Regions from separate parts of the Pseudoalteromonas sp. SCSIO 43101 genome, predicted to be linked through region 1. Evidence: riboswitches for the same ligand, from Rfam matches in the RefSeq annotation. Region 1 holds a riboswitch; the other holds the start of a gene.

Evidence for each region. A riboswitch is a leader RNA that binds a small molecule or an ion and turns the genes downstream of it on or off. The one in region 1 is predicted to bind lysine.
Region 2: another riboswitch for lysine. It lies ahead of lysC (lysine-sensitive aspartokinase 3); the one in region 1 lies ahead of dapA (4-hydroxy-tetrahydrodipicolinate synthase).

The regions. Positions count from the first base shown of each region.
Region 1 is NZ_CP072673.1:180,792-191,399, forward strand. It holds gene J8Z25_RS00900 (bifunctional GNAT family N-acetyltransferase/hotdog fold thioesterase) at 1-278, shown strand, start outside; gene J8Z25_RS00905 (phospholipase A) at 323-1,360, opposite strand; gene J8Z25_RS00910 (succinylglutamate desuccinylase/aspartoacylase family protein) at 1,547-2,665, opposite strand; gene J8Z25_RS00915 (PLP-dependent decarboxylase) at 2,671-3,876, opposite strand; gene J8Z25_RS00920 (2,3,4,5-tetrahydropyridine-2,6-dicarboxylate N-succinyltransferase) at 3,876-4,616, opposite strand; gene dapA (4-hydroxy-tetrahydrodipicolinate synthase) at 4,631-5,515, opposite strand; lysine riboswitch at 5,653-5,849, opposite strand; gene J8Z25_RS00930 (DNA-3-methyladenine glycosylase I) at 6,033-6,728, shown strand; gene J8Z25_RS00935 (protein adenylyltransferase SelO) at 6,737-8,149, shown strand; gene J8Z25_RS00940 (OmpA family protein) at 8,475-9,533, shown strand; gene J8Z25_RS00945 (OmpA family protein) at 9,986-10,608, shown strand, end outside.
Region 2 is NZ_CP072673.1:2,108,269-2,118,876, reverse strand. It holds gene J8Z25_RS09835 (TonB-dependent receptor) at 1-915, opposite strand, end outside; gene J8Z25_RS09830 (DUF4136 domain-containing protein) at 1,079-1,633, opposite strand; gene J8Z25_RS09825 (Mks condensin complex protein MksF) at 1,756-4,542, opposite strand; gene J8Z25_RS09820 (condensin complex protein MksE) at 4,542-5,087, opposite strand; gene J8Z25_RS09815 (MksB family condensin complex protein) at 5,090-6,364, opposite strand; gene nhaD (sodium:proton antiporter NhaD) at 6,513-7,763, shown strand; lysine riboswitch at 7,851-8,023, shown strand; gene lysC (lysine-sensitive aspartokinase 3) at 8,105-9,484, shown strand; gene J8Z25_RS09800 (4'-phosphopantetheinyl transferase family protein) at 9,461-10,198, opposite strand; gene J8Z25_RS09795 (sodium-dependent transporter) at 10,346-10,608, shown strand, end outside.

The DNA.
Region 1 (10,608 bases):
CTATTTATAGTTTAGCAACGCTAACAGGGTGGGGAGCAACTTACCTTGCGCTGAAAGAAGCAGGCCTTGAAGGAAATATCGTGTTAGCTGATGCTAATATTAAATACCTTAAGCCACTGAATAACGACCCTCGCGGGAGCGTTGAATTGGCTGGTTGTAAAGGTAAGTTAGCGGATTTAGAGTCTAATGGTAAAGCAAGCTACCATGTGCCAGTGAATGTATATGATGGTGATGTGTTAGTTGCTGAATTTGAAGGCCACTTCATCGTTAAAAAATAACGACTATTTAGAGCGAGCTAACTAAAGCTCGCTCTTTATTACAGTTAAAGCAAGTCAGTTAACAGAATACCGACACCAAAGCGTTCAATATCAGCATTGTAGTCAATCAAGCTCTCGCCATAGCCATTAAAGTATTGTGCGTAACCACGTAACCTGCCCCAAAGAGGAAAAGACCAATCTAACTGGATTGCACCACGGTTATCTGAGTTTAAGTTATTACGCGTCATAAAGCTGAATTCATGCTCGTTGTAACGGTATGCACCTGAGAATTCAAAATAACCCATGTATTTGTAGATATCTGGATTATCATCGCCACGTGCTTTTAGCTCATCATCTTTTTTATCTTCAGGAATGCGATACCACGGCTTAAAGCTAAATACAAAGCCATCTTTTTCCCATAAGAAATCAGCATAGATACGGTTCCACGAGCGTGAATTAGGTTGGCTTCGACCATTAGATTGATGCGAGGCACCAATTGCGATTGCCATTTCATCACCCCACAGTACATGCTCAGGATCAAGATAGTTCATCCAGAATATCTCCGGTTCGTAATTGGTTTCACGAAATGGTGATGAAATATCTTTGTTATAAAACTGCCAAAACGACTGCAATGTAAAAGCAAAAAAGATACCTTGGTCTTTATCTGAGAAGCCTTCGAAGATAGGTACTTTAATTGATAGTTGGTATTTCACTTCAAGGTTATCGAGTGGTTCGCCATCGACCTCTTCAGCAAGGTCTTTTAAACCATCAAAAGGGCGCTCATTAGGGTTAGACACGTAAGAGAGCGGTAAAATGTAGTTACGCTTATGTGGAGTGATTACATTACGGTTTTTCTTGCTCACTTCTTCACGAGCTTTGCGTTTGTCTAAAGCCGTGAGCTTTTTGCTCTCGTCTAAGTCAGAGCACTTTTTACGAAGTTCTTCGAGTGTTTGTTTACCGTCACCGCCAATAGCTTCGTTCAAAATACACTGCTTTACGAGTTCTAGCGCGTCATCTTGTTCGTTAGTTTGTGGTTGTTCAGTTTGAGCGAATACAGGTACAGAAAATAAGCCAGCGGCTGCCAGCCAAATGCGCCATCCCATTGCAGTTCCCTTTCAGTAGACTTGTAAGTAGGTATAATTATAACGATTTTTACATAAGTAACCGTGAACTTGTACTGAATTGTTGAAATTTTGGGTAAATAGAGAGCCCCAAGCTAAGCTTGGAGCTCTACTGTAACGGCCTAAGGGCATAAGCCGTCGACTCTCACGCAATGAGAAGGTGTGAGCTTATAGCTCAAATATGTTTGTAAAAAACTTATAAAGTTCAGTACCTTGATTCACGCTTGCTGAAGCAAAATGCAAAATAGCGATGGCGTCTTTATCAAAACTTAATGTTTGAAGGGGTTGCTCAGAAAGGTAGCGCTCCATTCGTAAAATGTGGGCTATAGGCTCGCCTGCTTTTACATGGCCTCCAAGCGGGGCAAGATATTCCACCATGCCACCCATAGGCGCATAGTAAGCAACATAATCTTCAAGCATACAGGCATAGCGTGTTATCGCTTTTGGTTTATAAGCAGCATCCACAAATACCTCTTTGTGAGTGAGGTAACTTAAAATACTATTTGCATCTTCAAGGGCTGCACTTAAATCGATTTTTTCTTGGCTACCTAATTCAACGGTAAATGCTTCAACTTGAACTGCAAATTCACGGCCTTGTTTGGCAAGTTCTTCAGAAAGCGACCACCAAGGACAGAAGCTCGCTTCATCCATCGCTCCATCAAAGTCACTTGGGATCAATAAGATATGTTCAATGTTGAAATAGCTTGCGCTGTCTTTGGCATATTCTGGGCAATAGAGGTGCTGACTTGAGATAGGTCCTGTGTGTAGGTCTAAAACAATATCCGCCTGATGCGCAAGCTTTTGCAGGTTCAGAGCAATGCGCTTACCTGTTGTTAAGCTGTAGTCAGGACCGGTTAGTTGGCTGTCGATGTCAGTAACGAGTGCCTCTTTGAATGCAGCTTTAAGAGTCGCATCATCACTGCCTTTGTGCAGTTCAGCAATCTGTGAGGGTAATGCTTTGTTAAAGCGGTACATGCGGTTCCAGTTGGTACCAGTAATTGGATCGAAGCGACCCAGAGTAAACTCACCTGATTTTTGGTTACAACCAATTGGGTTGGCATAAGGCACAAGAGTAATGTCGCCACGTAGCTTTAGAGATTTTAGCTGTTCAAGTAACTGATAAATTACTGCATTACCTTGTACTTCTGCGCCATGCATATTAGCTTGTATATACACGCTTGGTCCTGTGCCATCGCCTTTTAAGCGATACACAGGGATTGTCAGTGGAAGGCCGTTGGCAATCTCGCCAACCACAATATTCTCTTGGCTGATTAGTTCTTTACTCATGGCGATTACCTTAAATAATAGCTAGCATCTTCAACGCTACGGATGCACTCAATACTGCCTTGTTCAAGGATGTATTCAGCCGCTAATTCGTGGCATAAAAAGTACGGCATACTTTCGGTAAAGCCGTATGCACCACACTGGCTGAATACCAACCAGTCTTGCTCATTTAAATCGCTAGCTAAGAGGTGCTCACCTAAGCAATCAAGCGCGGTGCAAAGTGGGCCGTATAACGTCATTGCTGCAGGCTCAGCCGTCGATTCGCGTAGTAACGCCGCAGGAAAATCTTGGCTTGTCACAGCTGGGCGAAGTAAATGGTTAATACCGCCTGATAAAATCACCTGCTGTTGATTGTAATTTTCTTTACGCTCAACAATCGGCGTTACGTAATGACCACATTCGCCCACTGCATAGCGACCAAGTTCCATCCAAAGCTCATTGACACCGGCATCCGCTTTAATGCTCGCCAGAGTCTCGATAAGTGCAGACCAATCAAGTCGGTTAGCATCTTGAGTATAAGGAATGCCTAGGCCACCACCCAAATCGAGAACATTAAGGTTAATATTTAATGAGTTAGCGAGTCGTTGTAATGGCTCAATCATGGCACGCCATAGCTCAGCGAGTTTATCGGTGCTGAGCATGTTGCCCCATTGGAAAATATGCAGACCATCAAAGTTAAGTGCTGGGTAATTACTTACTGTTAGTGCTTGCCATTCATCACAGCCCAAACCAAAGGGGGTGAGACTATCGCCGCCAAGTGGGTTCTTTTCACTGTCTGGCCAACGTAGTTGTACACGCAATAATACTTGCAGCTGGCAATTTGCTTTTGTTGCTTGTTCGTTTAACCAGCGAACTTGGTTAATGCTCTCTGCCACAAAAGTACGTACACCGCGAGCAATAAAATGTGAAATTTGTTTAGGGCTCTTTGCAGGCCCAGTATTGAGCACGCGCTCGCTATCGATGCCTTGAGCAAGTACTTGCTCAAGTTCACCTTTACTTGCAACATCAAAATTAAACCCTGCGCTGTCTAAACATTGAATAATGCGAGACAGCGGGTTGGCCTTGACTGCGTACCAAAGTTTCACATCGGTTTGCGCCGTCAGTTGATTTAAATGTGCAGTTAATTTATCTAAATCATAGATAAAAAATGGCGTATCAAGGTGCGTTGCTACTTGTTCAACTGCTTGCTTGATGGGCGTGCTCATAAAGCTCATTAACGTAAAACCTCTTCTAACAGTAATGATGCATCGCTTTGTTCATCTCGGTATTTCACGATCAATGCACAAGACATGCTTAGGCCTTGCTCACGAGCCCATGCGTTTGAAGCAGGACGAGAACCTGGGATCACAATCGCGTTTTCTGGGATTGCTTCACCTTTGTTTAGCTGGCGCTCATTAATACAGTCGTAGACTGGAATGGTTGCAGATAAACGCACACCCGGCGCAAGTACCGCGCCTCTTTTCACAACTACACCTTCAACAATTACGCAGCCTGCGCCGATGAATGCATCATCCTCAATAACCACTGGGCTTGCACCAATAGGCTCAAGCACGCCACCTAATTGTACTGCTGCACTTAGGTGAACATTTTTACCCACTTGTGCACATGAACCCACTAATGCGTGGCTGTCGACCATAGTACCTTCGTCGATGAACGCGCCAATATTTACATACGCTGGTGGCATAATAATAGTGCCTTTAGCAACGTGTGCACCACGACGAACACTGCTACCACCTGGTACCATACGCACACCAGCATCTGCAGAAAAGCCTTGTGGTGCTAAGTTGTGCTTATCAACAAAACCACCTGGGAACTCGGTGTTAGTGCCATTTTTAAATGCTTCTAAAATGCCTTGTTTAACTTCAATATTAGCATGCCAGTTGCCGTTCTCGTCTTGTGTTGCTGCGCGAACTGCGCCTGATTCTAAGTTGTTTAATAATTCTAACCAGCTCATGATAAAACCTGTTTTTAGTTCCAAGATAAAATAGTGTTATTTGCGTGGGTGATGCCGTCTGTTTGCTCAAGCTCTAAATGCGTAAGTGGCGGACGTAAATGCGGGGTATTTATTTTACCTTGCAGGTGCATCAGTACTTTTACGGGGATTGGGTTTGCTACAGCAAATAGACTTTGAATTGCTTGCGACCAATCAGTGAATAGATTTGGGTATTGACCACTTAAACAGCGTTTAACAAACTCATGGGTTTGGCTTGGCCAAGCATTAGCGGCAACCGAAACTAAACCTTTTGCACCGGCTTGAGCAAAATACGGCATAAGTGCATCATCGCCACTGAAAATGGCAAGTTTTGGCGATGCCGTTCTAAAGCCTTCAAACTTGCTAATATCGCCGCTGGCTTCTTTTAAAGCCCAAAGGTTTTTGTGGTCGGCAAGGTTTTTAATTACCTGTGGTGAAATTTCAACTGCGCTGCGCCCTGGTACGTTATACAACATACAAGGGTGATGACTAGCGTTAAGTAGGCTTTCAAACCAATGTGTTTGACCCACAACACCAGGTTTTGCATACAGAGGTGAGCCTAACAGGTAGCCATGAATTGGCAGCTGATTGCAGTATTCAACCCATGCAATTTGCTGCTTTAGGTTCATGCCACCCACAGCGATCATCAGTGGCACACTCGGTGCCAATTGGCAAACATGCTCGACAATGGCTTGTTGTTCTTTAAGTGAAAGCGCTAGTCCTTCACCGGTACTGCCAAGCAATAAAATGCCGTTATTTGCGGCTTGCTGTTCAGTGACCAGTTGCTCTAGGGCCGTGTAATCGACCTCGCCAGATTCAGAAAATGGCGTGACAAGCGCTGTCCATAATGGATAGTCATTTAAATCAAAATTGTTGATCATCTCTCACGAACTTATAAGGTATTCGAAGAGTATATGCGGGAACATTTGAATGGGGCCGCATGTCGTCATTCGAACAAGGTATAATTCGAAGAGCGAATGGGCTTAAAATAATAAAGACGCGACGGCCTTATTATACTAAGACCAGAAGCTCTCCACCAAACTAATCAATAGCGCTTTGCTATTGTTGGTGACAGTCGCTGGGATTCAGCCCAGTCGCCCGAAATAAGCACCTCACAAACGGTGTTACTTCTCGGCGTTAATTCCCCTCACGTATGATCAACAGAGTCTGTGCTCTTCCCATACGTTACCTGAATAACGCACCTCTTCCAGCCCTTTATGCTCGCTTTTAAGGTAAAAGCCAACATAGTTAAATAGGGTATTGGCGGCGATTAAAGCATTTTAGCCATCTAGGTGTCAAGCTGATGAGTTTGTTTTTTAGTGACCAATTTTGCAACATGGTTACGTATAACCGTGTTTTTACGTACACTTAGCGTTAACCAAATAAATTGGAAAAATGATGGAAAAATTTAACGATATTTATCAGCGAGCCGTATCTCGAAAGGGTAGCGAAGACATGCTGCGTGCACTGCTATCAAACCCGCTCGATGATACTGATATTGCCAAAATGCATGATGATTTATGGTTAGAAGAGTTTACTCGTAAAATCTTTCAAAGTGGTTTTTATTGGTCAGTTATTAACAATAAATGGGCTGGTTTTTGCGAAGTGTTTTGGGATTTTAGCATTGAAAAATTGTTAATGATGCCGCCGGATATGCTCGAGCAAAAAGCCAATGATGAACGAATTGTTCGTAATTTTAAAAAAGTACAAACAATCCCTGAAAATGCGTATATGATCCATGAAGTCGCGGAGAAACATGGCAGCTTTAGTCAGTTTATTGCTGACTGGCCAAGTGATAATATTATTGGGTTATGGGCTTATCTCAAAAAGCATGGTGCACGTTTAGGCGGGAATACTGGCCCATACGCTTTACGGGCGCTAGGTAAAGATACCTTCTTGCTTTCTCGTGATGTAGAAGCCTACTTGCGTGCCCACGAGTTGATAGACGGTGGCTTACAAACTAAAAAGTCACTACAGTCAGCGCAAAACTTCTTCAATGAATTACAACAGCAAAGTGGCTATAGTCTGCAGGCACTTAGTCAGCTTGTTGCCTATGGTGTAGGTGATAACCGCGTAGGTGTAGCAACGCGTTAAGGAAAATTATGAAACTGCAACCTCGATACACAGACATTAGTGAACTGCTCACGATTGAAGATATGCCTAGTGCTGTAGCTGAGCCTAAATTGCTACTGTTTAATGATCAGTTAGCTGATAATTTTTCGATTAATCATGACAGCGAGTTTTTAGCTAAATTCTTAACTGGTTCAACAATAAGTAACGACGTTGCACCAGTTGCACTTGGTTACTCAGGTCATCAATTTGGTCATTTTTCACCGCGTCTGGGTGATGGCAGAGCACATTTACTTGGTGCTATTGCAGATCAAGATGGCACATTGTGGGACTTACAGCTAAAAGGCGCTGGCGCAACTGTATTTTCTCGTGGTGGTGATGGTCGCTGTGCAATTGGTCCTGCGGTGCGAGAATATATTATGAGTGAAGCTCTTAATGCTCTAGGTATTGCTACTACACGTTGTTTAGCAGTCGTTGCTACCGGTGAAACCGTATATCGCCAACCGCCTCGTACAGGCGCCGTAGTTACTCGTTTAGCTAAAAGTCATATTCGTGTCGGCTCATTTCAATATTTAGCAACGCAAGGGGATATTGAAGGGCTAGAAAAGCTGGTCGATTACGCAATTAATTGTCATTTCTCTGAAATTAGCAGTGCTGGTGAGCAACGCTACATTGAGTTTTTAACTGCTGTATTAGATAAACAAGTTGAGCTGGTCGTAAGTTGGATGCGAGTTGGCTTTATACATGGTGTAATGAATACCGACAACACTTTGATTAGTGGTGAAACTATCGATTATGGCCCATGTGCGATGATGAACCAGTTTGACCTAGACACGGTGTTCAGTTCGATTGATAACCAAGGGCGCTATTCATTTGGTAATCAGCCCAATATTGCCAATTGGAATGTTGCGCGTTTAGCTGAAAGCTTGATTCCTTTATTTGATGAGCAAGATGGTGCCGTAGAAAAACTTTCGTCGGTTGTGAATGGTTTTGCTGATAAATTTAATGATGCATTTAATGCTATGTGGCAGCAGAAATTAGGGTTAGCAGGTCAGCAAGAAGGTGATCATGTTTTGGTTTCAGAATTACTTGCTTTAATGAAGCAGCATCAACTCGATTATACCAATACATTTAATGCACTCACTGAATCTTTAGTAAGTGATTTTACTGTGGATTGTAGGTTGAAAGGGTGGGTTTTAAAGTGGAAGCTAAGAACAACTGCTGAAAGTTACAGCGTCATGAGAGCCGTTAATCCTGCAGTCATCCCGCGTAATCATAATATAGAAAGCATAATAGCTGAATTTGAAAAAGCAGGTAGTAGCTTATTATTAAATGATTTTCTTGAAGTGATTTCAGAGCCATACACATACTTTAAAGAACATCAAAGTTGGTACGAGTTGCCAAGTGATGGTGACAAAAACTATCAAACTTTCTGTGGCACATAAATGATAGTTACACCTCTGAAAGAAAAAAGTTATTTATCGCTTTAAAATGTTCGTAGATTGAGCAGGACATTGACTGGTGATATCATTGATTTAAAGTAAATTATTGCTTTAAGTGGTGTTACACTACTATGCTGGTAGTTTGAAAGTTTTAATTAGTATAAATTGCCACTGAATAGATTACTTTTATTAATAGTAAAGTATTAGTAAATATAAAATATAGCTGTTTATAAAATTTCATTAAATTAGTTTTTAAGCTGCTATATAGTTTTAAGTACTCGAAATACATTAGCTTCAATAGCTTTATTGTGAAAATGGGAAGGAAATAATGAAACTAAAATCACTTACTATTGCGTTAGCACTTGCTGCAACTAGTACAACAGGCTTCGCTGCCGAAAAAGAAGGTTTTTATATTGGCGCATTCGGCGATTACTATGATAACTCTTGGGAAAATGTTCGCGATTATCCGCCAGGTGGATTAAATGTAGATGATTCAACTGGATGGGGTCTGGAATTAGGTTATCGTTTTAGCGATTATTGGAGCGCTCGTTTAGAGTACGCTGATATGGACTTCGATTGGAATGCAGAGCTTAATGATGGCACATCTGTAAGTGGTTCAGAAAGCGGCAAGCGCTACGGTATCGATGCGCTATACCATTTAGGTGGCGGCCCTTTCTACGGTATTTTCGGTCTTAAAAATCTGGATGCAGTTGACGAAGATCTAATGTTCGCAAACGTAGGTGCTGGTTACCAGCACTACTTCACAGATAACTTTGCTTTTAATGCTGAAACATCTTTATACCAAGGTCTTGATCGTGGTTATACAGATGTTGGTGCTAAACTGGGTATTAGCTATATCTTTGGCGATCAAAGTGCGCCTGCTCCGGTAGAGCCTGCACCTGTAGTCGCTGCACCAACTGACAGTGATAATGACGGTGTAATGGATGCAGATGATCAGTGTGCAAACACACCGATGACTGATGCTGTCGACAGCACTGGTTGTACTCTGTATGAAGAAAAAGAGGCAACTATAACTTTACTAGTTACGTTCCCGCATGACGTTGCAGAAGTACCTAATCAATACTTTAGCGACATTGCAGATGTTGCAGCCTTTATGAAAGAAAATGAAGGTACTTCAGTAGTACTTGAAGGGCATGCATCAGCAGTTGGTGACGCTGATTACAACATGATGCTTTCTGAAAAGCGTGCTAAAGATGTTGCTGAAGAGCTAGTTAAAGACGGCATTTCTTCAGATAGAATCTCTACGGTTGGCTATGGTGAAGAGCGTTTGAAAAATAAAGCGTATACACTTGAGGCACATGCAGAGAATCGTCGCGTAGAAGCTCAAATCACGAGCGTTGAAAAAGTTAAAGTACTTCGTAAGTAAGTTATTATATTTAAGGTAGAAATTCCTTATTTAATTAATAATATATAACTAGGGCCGGACTAATTTTATTAGTCCGGCCTTTTTTTGAATGAAATTCAATATTTACTTTCCTAAGAAACAAGTTAATCTTAATTTGTACCAATTTTAGATGTAATAACCATCATATATTGATATGAATCACCTAATCAAAGTTCAAATTATTGTAGTATGGTGTTTAATCACCTTGTTGAATTATTATTAGGTTATATAATTATTTTTAATGACGTGTAATTTGCACCAGTCCGACATGGATTATTAAGGTGCTTTATGTCGCTGTATTTAGTTGATGCTATGGAATTATAAAAATTTACTAGTTGTTTGAGTTTATTAAGTTTGGATTAATTACTCATCACCTATCTTGACTGAGTGTAGGCTACACTGCCTTTAGTTACTAAAATGGAAGGGAATGAAACATGAAACTAAAATCACTAACTATAGCTTTAGCGCTTGCTGCAACAAGTGCTTCAGGTATCGCTGCAGAAAAACAAGGTTTTTATATAGGCGCATTTGGCGATTATTATGATAACTCTTGGGAAAATATCCGTGACTATCCACCTGGCGGTTTAGATGTAGATGACTCAACTGGGTGGGGTTTGGAATTAGGTTACCGCTTCAGCGATTATTGGAGTGCTCGTTTAGAATATGCTGATATGGATTTTGACTGGAGCGCTGAAACCACAGCCGGTACCACTGTAAGTGGCTCTGAAAGTGGTAAGCGTTACGGTATTGATGGCTTATATCATTTTGGCGGTGGTCCTTTCTACGGTATTTTTGGTTTAAAAAATCTTGATGCTGTTGATGAAGATCTAATGTTTGCTAACGTAGGTGCCGGTTACCAACATTACTTCACCGATAACTTTGCATTCAACGCTGAAACATCTTTATATCAAGGTCTTGACCGTGGTTACACAGATGTTGGTGCAAAGCTAGGTCTTAGCTATATATTTGGTGATCAAAGCGCTCCTGCTGAGCCAGTAGAGCCAGCTCCAACTGTTGTTCCTGTAGCTGTTGAGCCAGTAGATAGCGATGGAGATAA
Region 2 (10,608 bases), 1.8 Mb from region 1:
ACTATTTAAACGGTGACGTCCAGAGAGTGCCAATGACTTAACGGTGGTTTCGTGAAACGCTTCAAAAATAGCTGGGTTTTCACGAGACAATACATAATGGTCGTTATGTTTACGATAATAACCAGTCACTTCAAAGGTACTGCTATCACCATACATTTGCTTGTGATTGAGCATGAAAAGCTTGGTTTCAAGATCTTCGGTTTCGTTAAAGTTAAATGGCGTGTAAAGATTTGGCCAACCAAAAAATTTTTCTTGGCGTCCGAACATTAAATCAGTTTGCGAGGTATCGCTTGCAAGTTGAACGCGTGCTGAGGCACGTTCAAAGTCGTGGTCGCCATTATCAATTGAGCCATCGCTTTTTGAGTGCGAGTATTCACCCTCAAAACCTAATCGCCAATCAGGTTTGCTATCCAGCTTTTGGCTATGGGCAGCATGAATGCTTTGTAAATTAAAGCCATTCGTACCTGTGCCAAGTGAAACGCTGCCAGTGCTTGTGATAGGGCGCCAGCCAAATGAAACCGTGCCAACCGAGCTATTCATACCATAAAGGGCATTATCAGCCCCTGTAAGTACTGAAGGGCCTGTTAGCATCTGTGGGGCAATAGGAATTTCAGCAAAGTAGTGACCAGATTGAGGGTCAAATAATGTACTGCTACCGACACGAAAGCCAGTATTTTCGAAGATACCACCACGAATAGTGACATCAGCTTGTGCTTCAGCCATATTGCGTGATTGCAAATCGACACGTGGGTCATATTCTAAGTTTGATACCGGCGCATCAAAAGTACCAACCGGTTCTTTATTTGCGGTTGCTGAAACTTCAACGGTGATTTGTTCAATATTGTTGGTGTCTTCTGCTAGCACTGAGCAAGTGACGAATAAAGCGGGAAGTGTAAGCTGTACTGCGCGTACCATCTAAAACTCTCTTGATTTTGTTTAATCTGGGGTAGTGGGCTAGTTAGGCGCACTGAAAATTGCGGGTATTGTATCTGAATCACTGAGTTATACCACTCCAACCAGATTTCAGCAGGCAATAAAAAACCGCGCCAAGTGCGCGGTCTTTTTACTAAAACGGCATTTAGTTTTGATTAATTGATTGCGGTGGAAAGTTACTGAGAATGTTAGCAACAGTTTCTTTGATAACTTCAGTGCGCTTTTCAGGTGATTGGTTCTTTTGCAAACGACCTTCTTTAGCACCACGCCAAACTAATTGGTTAGAAGCACGGTCTACTACGTCTAAAATTAACGTACCGACTTCGTATTCGCGAGTTGTTGTTTGTGTGTTATAACCCATACCCCAGTAATTCCAGCGTGCACCGTAACCTACGTTGAAGGTATCTACATCAATTTTAGTATCAACTGATGCATGATAGTTAATAAGTACATCTGCTTGCGCTACATCAACAAGCTTCATACCGCTTTTTTCAAGTTCGGCATTAACTGCTTCACGCACACGTTTTTCCATTAAAGGACTAATTTGGTAGTTCGCTACGTTTTTAGTCAAGCTGGCATTAGGTACCCAAGAGAAGGTTTTATAATTACTAAAATCTGCAGATTTGTCGTAATCCCAATCAGGCGTTTTAGCACAAGCCGCTAAAAATAATACAGCCGTCGCGATTAATAAGTTCTTCATATTGTTTGCTCCTTGGCAAAATTTCCACTACTTGATTGATAACATAACACAAATAATACTCAACTGAATGATTATTTAAATACTATGGCACATTTACAAATAAGTACTGTAATAGTTTGTAATTAAGCACTGTGTTCAACTTCTATCCAGTCTTTTTCATCGACCCAGTTTTGCACCCCATCTTTGACAGTACGAATAGGGACAATGTAATCACAGCTAACTTGTGGTTTAACTGAGGCAAAAATCGGCACGAAGCCAAAGCTAAGTGCTGTTTCGATAATTGCTTTTTGGTTTTGCGGGTCGATATCGGCAGCTTCATCGATATAAATCGGAATACGATACAGGTTTTGCTCTTGATCGCTTAATAAGTAACGAATAAACAGCATGCCACAAAGTAGCTTAATGGTAATCCGGGTACCGTTAGAGCCGGCTGAGTCGATTTTCTCGAAGTGCTCAGTGTCACCAGCACGATTTACCACTTCAAAGCGAATATCGAACAAGTCTGTCAGTGTTAAACCTGCTTTTTCAGAAGCAAGCTTAATTAAATGATCTTTTGCTTCGTTTACCGCAGACTCGCTATAAGGCTCTTGGCTTAATAAGTCGAGGGTATCGCCTTGCTCAAACTGATTTGAGGTACTAATGATGGTATCAATGCTATCAACCAGCATCTTGCGCGGGATAACATTAATTTTGAATGCTTGAAGGTTAGAGATCCGATGTTGACTAATGCCTTTATTAAAGCTATTCATTTCACGGCGCAAGCGGTCTAAGTCTTCACGCAAGCCTTTAATGGTAGCTGCCACTTCGGTTAATGCAACTCGGCCTTGACGCTCAACAGCATCGCGCTCGTTATCAATGTTATGAAACGCGCTGATAAGCTTTTCGTATTTAGTAAACTCATCGTTTTCGTTATCAAATTTAGTAATACCCGCATTATAAATATGCATGTAGGTGTTACGTACGTTGATATCAAAGTTACGTAGCTCTTGGCAGTCTTTGTTAAAGTGATGAATGAGGTCACTTAAGTTATCAAAATCAATACTGATTTCAATCATGTATGGTGTGACTTTGCCTGAGTAAAAATCAAGTGTGTGATCGATACGTTCAGATTTAACTTGGCGTAAGCGGTCAGCTTGGCGCGCAAGCAAATCTTTTTTCGACTTGATAATTGAGCGACGATCGCTAATTGAGCCACTGTTCTTTTGAATGTCTTGCAGGTAGTCGTCAACTAGTTCGCGTTCTGCATTTAATTGCTCTTTTAGCAGAGTTTGAGCATCGACAGATTGCTGCATCACTTCAAATTGTTCAAAGCGTTTTAATGCTTCTTCAGAGGCCATTAGCTCATCATACAAGGCATCTTTTTCTTTTTGCTTTTCAGCGACATTAGCAGCTACTTCGCGCTGTTGTTTAAACTCTTTCAGGGAGTTTTCAAGTGCAGCGAGTTGCGCAGTTAATTGCTCTTTGTTTTCGCCCGTTTGCATTTGCACAGGGCTTAGCTTTTTTAGTTTAATCGTCGCACCAGGAAGAGTCAGTACACCGCCTTTTACGTTTGCCGATAACTGCTCTAAAAACTCACCGAAGGCATCTTCGTCTGTGATATCAACATCACCATTGCTGGTGGTGGCAAACGATAAGATATCTGGGTTTAAAATACGCGAAATTTCTTCAACTTCTTTTAAAGATAAATCTTCACGCATACGGGTGAATAAATTGAACTCGAGGTTCTTTAGCTGTAGTTTTAAGCTCTTAATTTGCTTTTGTGTTTCGCTAATACGGTAATCAAGCGTGTGTAAGCTTTGACCTTGGGCACTGCTTAATGAATGCGAAAGCGACTCATAATCTTGTTTAAGCTGCGTAAGGCTTACTTTTAAGGTGGCTTTGTTAACTAGTTCAAACTCAGATTTAAGTGCTCGATAGTCTAAAAACCACTGCTCAATTTGAGTTTGCTTACGCTCAATGTCACGTGATTGCTGAATATACAGCTGCTGCTTTTGGTCGAACTCATGTTTTTCGTGCTCGATATCTTCAAGGGCAATATTTAGCTCAGTGAGTTGCTCTTGTTGATAGGTTTCAAAGTCAATCAGTGCTTGGTCAATTTTTGGCGCATAGGCGGCAAGTTTGCCTTTTAAAACCGTTTGATTCTCAAGCATAGATTCAAGGGCTGCGATAGGCTCTTGCATTGACTCAAGGGCTTTTAATTCACGTTTAGCGCGATTTACCTTATCGAATGAACGTCGCCATACTTCATAAAAATCGACCCGTGAATTTGACATATGACGCTCAAATACACGTAACATAAAGCGCTTAACATCACTGGCTCCTAACTTGTGCAAGTTAAGAATACGGCGGAAAATTTCTTTGTAAATTGCAGAGTCTTGCACGTTATTGAGTGGGATCATCTTTAAATTGATATCGCCATCAAACGGGGTTGCGCCGCCAGTAAGTAGGGCGTTCAGCTCTTGCGCTTTTAATTCAATTGGGTTGAAACCTTGCTCTTTTAAGTGATTAAAAAGCTTGGTGAATTTAACAATTGTCTTGCCTTGGGTGTAGTGTTCTAGGTTTAACTTACCTTGATAGCAAAAAAACTGATGCGCATAACCAGCAATTTTACCAAGGCCAGCAACACCAATAACCACAGGGCCATTAGGTAGGTCAGCTTCAAGTAAAATATAGGATTGATCTGACGAAAAGTAGAACTTACGAGTTTCGTCTAAATCGTGGCCATCCCATTCTGTTAAGCGTAAATCATTAATTAACGGAAATTGCAGGGCATTAATAACCGAGCTTTTACCGGTATTATTCGGTGCACAAATTGAGCTACTTTTATCCAGTGGGATCACGCATTTTGCATAGCCTGCGGTATTTAAAAGCGCAAGTTTGCTGAGTCCGTAAAGGCTTTGGCTTTGCATTATTCGTCATCTCCTAGATAGGTTTCTTCGTTTACTTCCATTAATGCATCGATATAACGATAAATTGGCGCTTGCAGCATAAAGCCATTTTCTACTTCGCGAGCAAGGCCTAAACGCACCATACGTAGGTACACATCTTTACGTAAATCTGAGCCAGAGAATATTTCTAATTGATCAAACAAGTGCTTGTTGATTTGCACTAAGGTTTGCATCAGTTCAAGGTCGTTTACCTCGTCAAATAAGGCACGCATAGGATCTTTACCAGTATTGGCATAGTGCTCAATCAAGATGTAGATAGTCAGCGCGATGGCACGTGAAATTTTACCCATGTTTGGGGTGCTCTCGTCACTACCAAAATAGTAATAGCCACGGCTATCATGCTGTAGGTCATGGCCGAGTGCATTAAAAAGGGCACGGTAGGCATCAATGTGTTGGTCAAGCTCTTGCCACATCAGCGTGTCTTGTTCACTAATGTGGTAGCCTGACGTGAGCTTTTTATTAATAGCTTGCAGATGCGTTAAATCATCTAAATTAATATCTGTCATGGTTATTGCTCTGTTGCTTTTTTATCGTCAGCAATCGATGAGTTAAATGGGTAAAGAGAGAAGTGTTGCTGGGCAATTTTTATTTTTACTTTCTCTTGGCTTTGGCTAATTTCAAGGTCGCCATCGCTAATTAATTTTTGATACAAGAACAGCATTTCGTCAGCTTCTAGATCTGGGTAGCTTTCATCTAAGAAACTAAGCAGCGGCTGAGCTTTTTTGCTGGCTTTTTTAAAGCGTTTTCTAAATTGTGTTTTAACGTCGTTGTAATCAGGGATATGCGGGCTTTGATAGGCGGGCACATCATCATGCTCTGGTAGCTGATATTCATCGTGCTCAAAGTCGACTAAGCCTGCCATATAGGCCACGATATGACGTTGTTGACCAAGTGAAAAGCGTTGTGCATCCGAGACAAAGTTAGGTTGTACCGCACTTAGCATGTTATCGACGCCATTTTTACGCACTAAACCAAGTACTTTGGCTGCTTGGCGAGTAATTAGGTTGTTACGGCGTAATTCTTCACGTAGCGGCATTAGCATATCGGCGCTTTTACGTAAGCTTTCACGACCAACTAAATGCATTTCTAAAATACGGGTTCGCAATTGCTCAAGCATGCGTTTGTCTTGATATGACTTACCTAGGCGGTCAATTTGTTCGATTTGTGCGCTTATTTGCGTTTCGATGGTGTTAAAGCAAGCGTGGAAGTCACCACGTATATCAACCATTTCAAGCATAGGTTCAATGTATTCATCAAACGCTTCGATCACTGCTTGATAGCGCTTTTGCAAAGATTGCACGGCGTTGTTTGCTTTAGCTTGCTCAACAATATTTAAAATCGCGTTTTCATTGTGGGCAAACAATTTCATTATTTTACGTACCCGATCATCCATAATACGGCTAAAGCGGCGTAGCTCGTCGTAATCTTCAATTTCACCTGCTTTAGCCAAGCGACTACCAAGGCGAGCTAAATCATCAACTAGTACACTAATTTCTTGGGCAAGACCTAGGTGTTCTTCTTGTAGCAAGAAAGTCGCAAAATCAGCAATCGCTCGATTGATTTCTAATTGCGATGATTTCGCTAATGGAATGATAATATCTTGATTTAATAAACGATTTGTTTCCTTATAAATGCGTTCATTTGACCATGAAGGTTGTTTTTGTTTTATCGCATTTTGTACGTCTTTCAAACTGAAATCAGCCATCTTAAAACGTTTAAATAGCAGTTCTAACACCCCCCAATGTCCAGTAAGGGTATTTAATAACTTTTTAGCTGGGATCATAAGGCTCCAGTAAATTCAGACTTAGGTGTTAGCGATTAGTAGTAAATTATGTAATTGATAATAGTTTTATGCTTTCTATGCTGCTAGAATCCGCGCCGAAACACTCGACTTACAATTTTTACATTATTATAAAGGTTGTTCAAACACCATGGTAACCCCACTTATCCTAACCCTGATAGCGGTGGCATTTTTGCTTATCGTTATAGAGGATATTATCCATGTAAACAAGGCCAAAACGACGCTTTTTTTTGGCACTTTATGCTGGATTATCTTATTTATCTCTCCAATTCATGGGCAAAGCCCAGAAACCATACAACATCAACTGGATCACAATATATTAGAGATCGCGACTTTGTGGCTGTTTTTAATGGCAGCGATGACCTTTGTTGCGTATTTAAACTCTAAAGGCTTTATCCAGAATATTGTTCATAAAATTATGCCAAATCAAATCAGTGAACGAAAGTTGATGTTTCTGATTGGTGGCTTTTCTTTCTTATTTTCATCGATATCAGACAATATAACTGCGACTTTAATTTCACTTGCGGTGGTGATGTCACTAAAATTAGATCCTAAAAAATTAATAAAATATGCAACCTTGATTGTATTTAGTGTTAACTCGGGTGGGGTGTCGTTGATCACGGGTGATGTTACAACTCTGATGATTTTCTTAGACGAAAAGGTCACCATTGCTAATTTACTATTATTAATTGCGCCTGCACTGACAAGTGTTGCACTGCTTGCGGCAATGTTATCTGTAGGTATGTCGGGTAATGTAGTATTTGAAAAGCAAACAGCTCGTCGTATTGAAAAAACAGATATTACCATTGCGGTTATCTTCTTCTCGACGATTATTGCCACGTTAACTTTGAGTGTGCTTTATAATGTGCCACCGCTTTTAACCTTTTTATTTGGTTTATCACTAATGTTTTTGGTTGCGCAATTCTTAATGCGCAAAAAAGACGTCAACAAAAAAATTATCGATTATATTCGTGAGATTGAGTACGACACCTTATTGTTCTTCGTAGGTGTGTTATTGCTGGTTGGTGCATTAAAAGAAGTAGGTATGCTTGCTAAGTTTACTCACCTATATGAGTTGATGGCGCCTGAGTATGCAAACTACATGATGGGGCTATTATCAGCAGCGGTAGATAACGTACCTTTAACTGCAGCACTTTTAAAAGCAGATATTGTGATGAGTCCACAGCAGTGGTTGTCGTTTACATACGCAACAGGGGTAGGTGGTTCAATGCTTATTATCGGCTCTGCGGCAGGTATTATCGCCATGAGTAAAGTAAAAGCACTGACCTTTATGAGCTATCTTAAAATGTCGGTTTATTTATTAATTGCTTATACCGTTGGCTATTACGGGTCGCACTTAGCAGGCAGTTTAATTTCATAAAACAACTTGACAGCTAGACGTCTAAACGTTAACTTTCAAAGCCTGCTTTTTTAGCAGGCTTTGTTATTTTAACCAGGTGTTAACTTAACATTCAGAAGAGGTGCGATACTTAGGTAGTTAATGTGAGGTGACGAACGCCGATGACCATTAATGAGGGAAGTACTCGCCGAGAAAATTAGCCGGACGTCACGGTTACTTTTCGGTTTATGGGGCTGAATCCTCAAAACTGTCACCAAACTAGGTGGAGAGCTTCTGGCATGGACTACTCTTTATTTTCAAAGCACCCCCTTGCCGAGTTCTTCTTGAATTACTGTGGATAGTTTTCCACAAAAGGAGACGACATGAATACCCAATTAGCCGCCAACACAAAATCAGATTACGTTGTTGCAAAATTTGGTGGCACCAGTGTAGCTAACTTTGATGCTATGAGCCGCTGCGCAGAAATCATTTGTGCTGATAATCAAGTTCGTATTGTTGCTGTGAGTGCCAGTGCTGGCGTGACAAATCATTTAGTTGCATTGTGTAAAGCTGATTTGAGCGCGGCTGAGCGTGACGAGCACATCACAGGTGTGGTAGCCATTCAAGAAGCTATTTTAGCTGAGCTATCGCTTGATGCTGACTTAGCTCATGGCTTTAATGAAACCCTCAAAGCCTTTCAAAAACTGGCATCAGAAGGGGTTAAGTCAGTAGCGGAGCAAGATGAGCTACTTAGCTTTGGTGAGCGTTTATCATCGTATTTATTTACACAAGTATTGCGTGGGCAAGGTCTTGATGCGGTGCGTTTTGATGTACGCAAGGTGCTAAAAACAGATAGCCAATTTGCTAAAGCAACACCGAATGTTGCAGCAACCGCTGCGGCTGCTAAAGAGCATTTAGTGCCGCTACTTGCTGACCACGTTGTAGTAACTCAGGGTTTTATTGGTAGCAATGAACATAATCAAACAACCACTTTAGGGCGTGGAGGTTCAGATTACAGCGCGGCATTACTTGCAGAAGCAATTAACGCAAAAAGCGTGCATATTTGGACTGATGTTGTGGGTATTTTCAGTACTGATCCGCGTTTATGCGCTAAAGCAAGCCCAATTGCACGCTTGAGTTTTGATGAAGCGGCAGAGATGGCAACGTTTGGTGCAAAAGTACTGCATCCTGCAACCATTTTACCTGCGAGCCGTAGTCATATTAGTGTGTTTGTTGGTTCAAGCCGTGAGCCAAAATTAGGTGGTACATGGATTGAAAAAGAAAAATCTCAGCAACCAGGTATTCGTGCAGTAACACAGCGTAAAAACCAAATTCTATTAACAGTCAAAAGCCCAGAAATGCTCCTTGCTAGTGGTTTCTTAGCGCGTGTTTTCACCATTTTAAGTGAGTTTAATATTTCAGTTGATTTGGTTACAACCTCAGAAATTAGTGTTGCAATTACTTTGGATAACGCGCCAAATGCATCACGTCCAGAGCTGGATCAAGCTTGTTTAGATAAGCTTTCTGAGTTTTGTCATGTGTCGGTCGAGAATAACTTAACGCTGGTGGCTTTAATTGGTTCTGAAATTCAATTACGTCAGCAAGAAATGAATTTAATGCAGGTATTAAGCGACTTTAATATTCGTTTAATTTGCCACGGTGCAAGTAAACATAACCTGTGCTTTTTGGTGGAGCAAAGCGAGTCAGATGACGTTGTGCAGGCAATTCACAGCCGATTATTAGAAAGCCAAGTCGCGGCGTAAGTCGCTAAAGCTAATAAAAGAGCACTGCCAGTCAGTGCTTTTTTGTGCCACAACACTTATGTCAAAGCCTTCAATACAATTACTGCTAGCGCAGAAATTATGTTTACGTATTTCTTCAAATACATTGGGAGCGAGCAGTTTCGCAATCGGCTGAGCACTTGCCTTAGCAAGGGCTTCTTTTAATGTCCAAATTCTAAAAAAACACTGTGCCTGTTCATCGGGTGCATCAAAACTGCTGATTAAGTCAACTTCATCTTGATGATAAAAATGCTTTGCAAGCTTGATAAAAGGGCGAGGTTTGTTGCTTTGTTCAATATCAAAACCAAGCAGCTGCTGAGCTGGGTTGAGGGCAGCACCTATCAAACCATTTGAATGAGATAAGCAAGCCCAAACAGACTCTCTAACGGGTGTATGTAGTTTCAGCTTACTGTCTTTGTCATCAAATTGGCTTGATATTTCATTGAGCGCTAAATCATCATGAGGGTAAGTATGTTTGTATAAATACTTTAACGTTAAGCGAGTCGCTAAATACTCTTGTTTAGCTGCGGGCACTTTGCGTTTTTCAAGTACACATAATTCAAACTCACTGAGCAATTTTTCAATAGCTAAGCTTGAAATATCGATGTTTGATGCTTCCATAAGCATAATTTGCTGTGCCGTGTTGTTCGGCTGCAGATTAATAACTAAGGTGTTTGAAAAATAGTGGCTGCTCATGATTTAACGCTTATACGGGGGTTCGTATTTAGTTTTGTTTATTTTTACAGCAAATGAACTTGTAAGAGCACGAACAACTCAAATAGTTTACGCAGTTGGCTGTAATTATGGTTTAATGAGGAAAAATAATAACAGATTTATAGATGTATGGCACAAGTTCGTGACGGCTTTCACAGCCGACTAGGTTTCGTATTAGCCGCTTCAGGTGCGGCGGTAGGTTTAGGTAATATTTGGGGCTTTCCAACACAAGCGGCAAACCATGGCGGCGGTGCATTTTTACTTGTTTACTTCATTGTTATCTTCTTATTAGCGCTTCCAGCCCTTTATACTGAGCTGTATTTAGGCCACCAAGCGCAAGCTAATCCGGTAAAAGCATTATCCAATGCATGGCAAGATACGGCTCCTAAAGT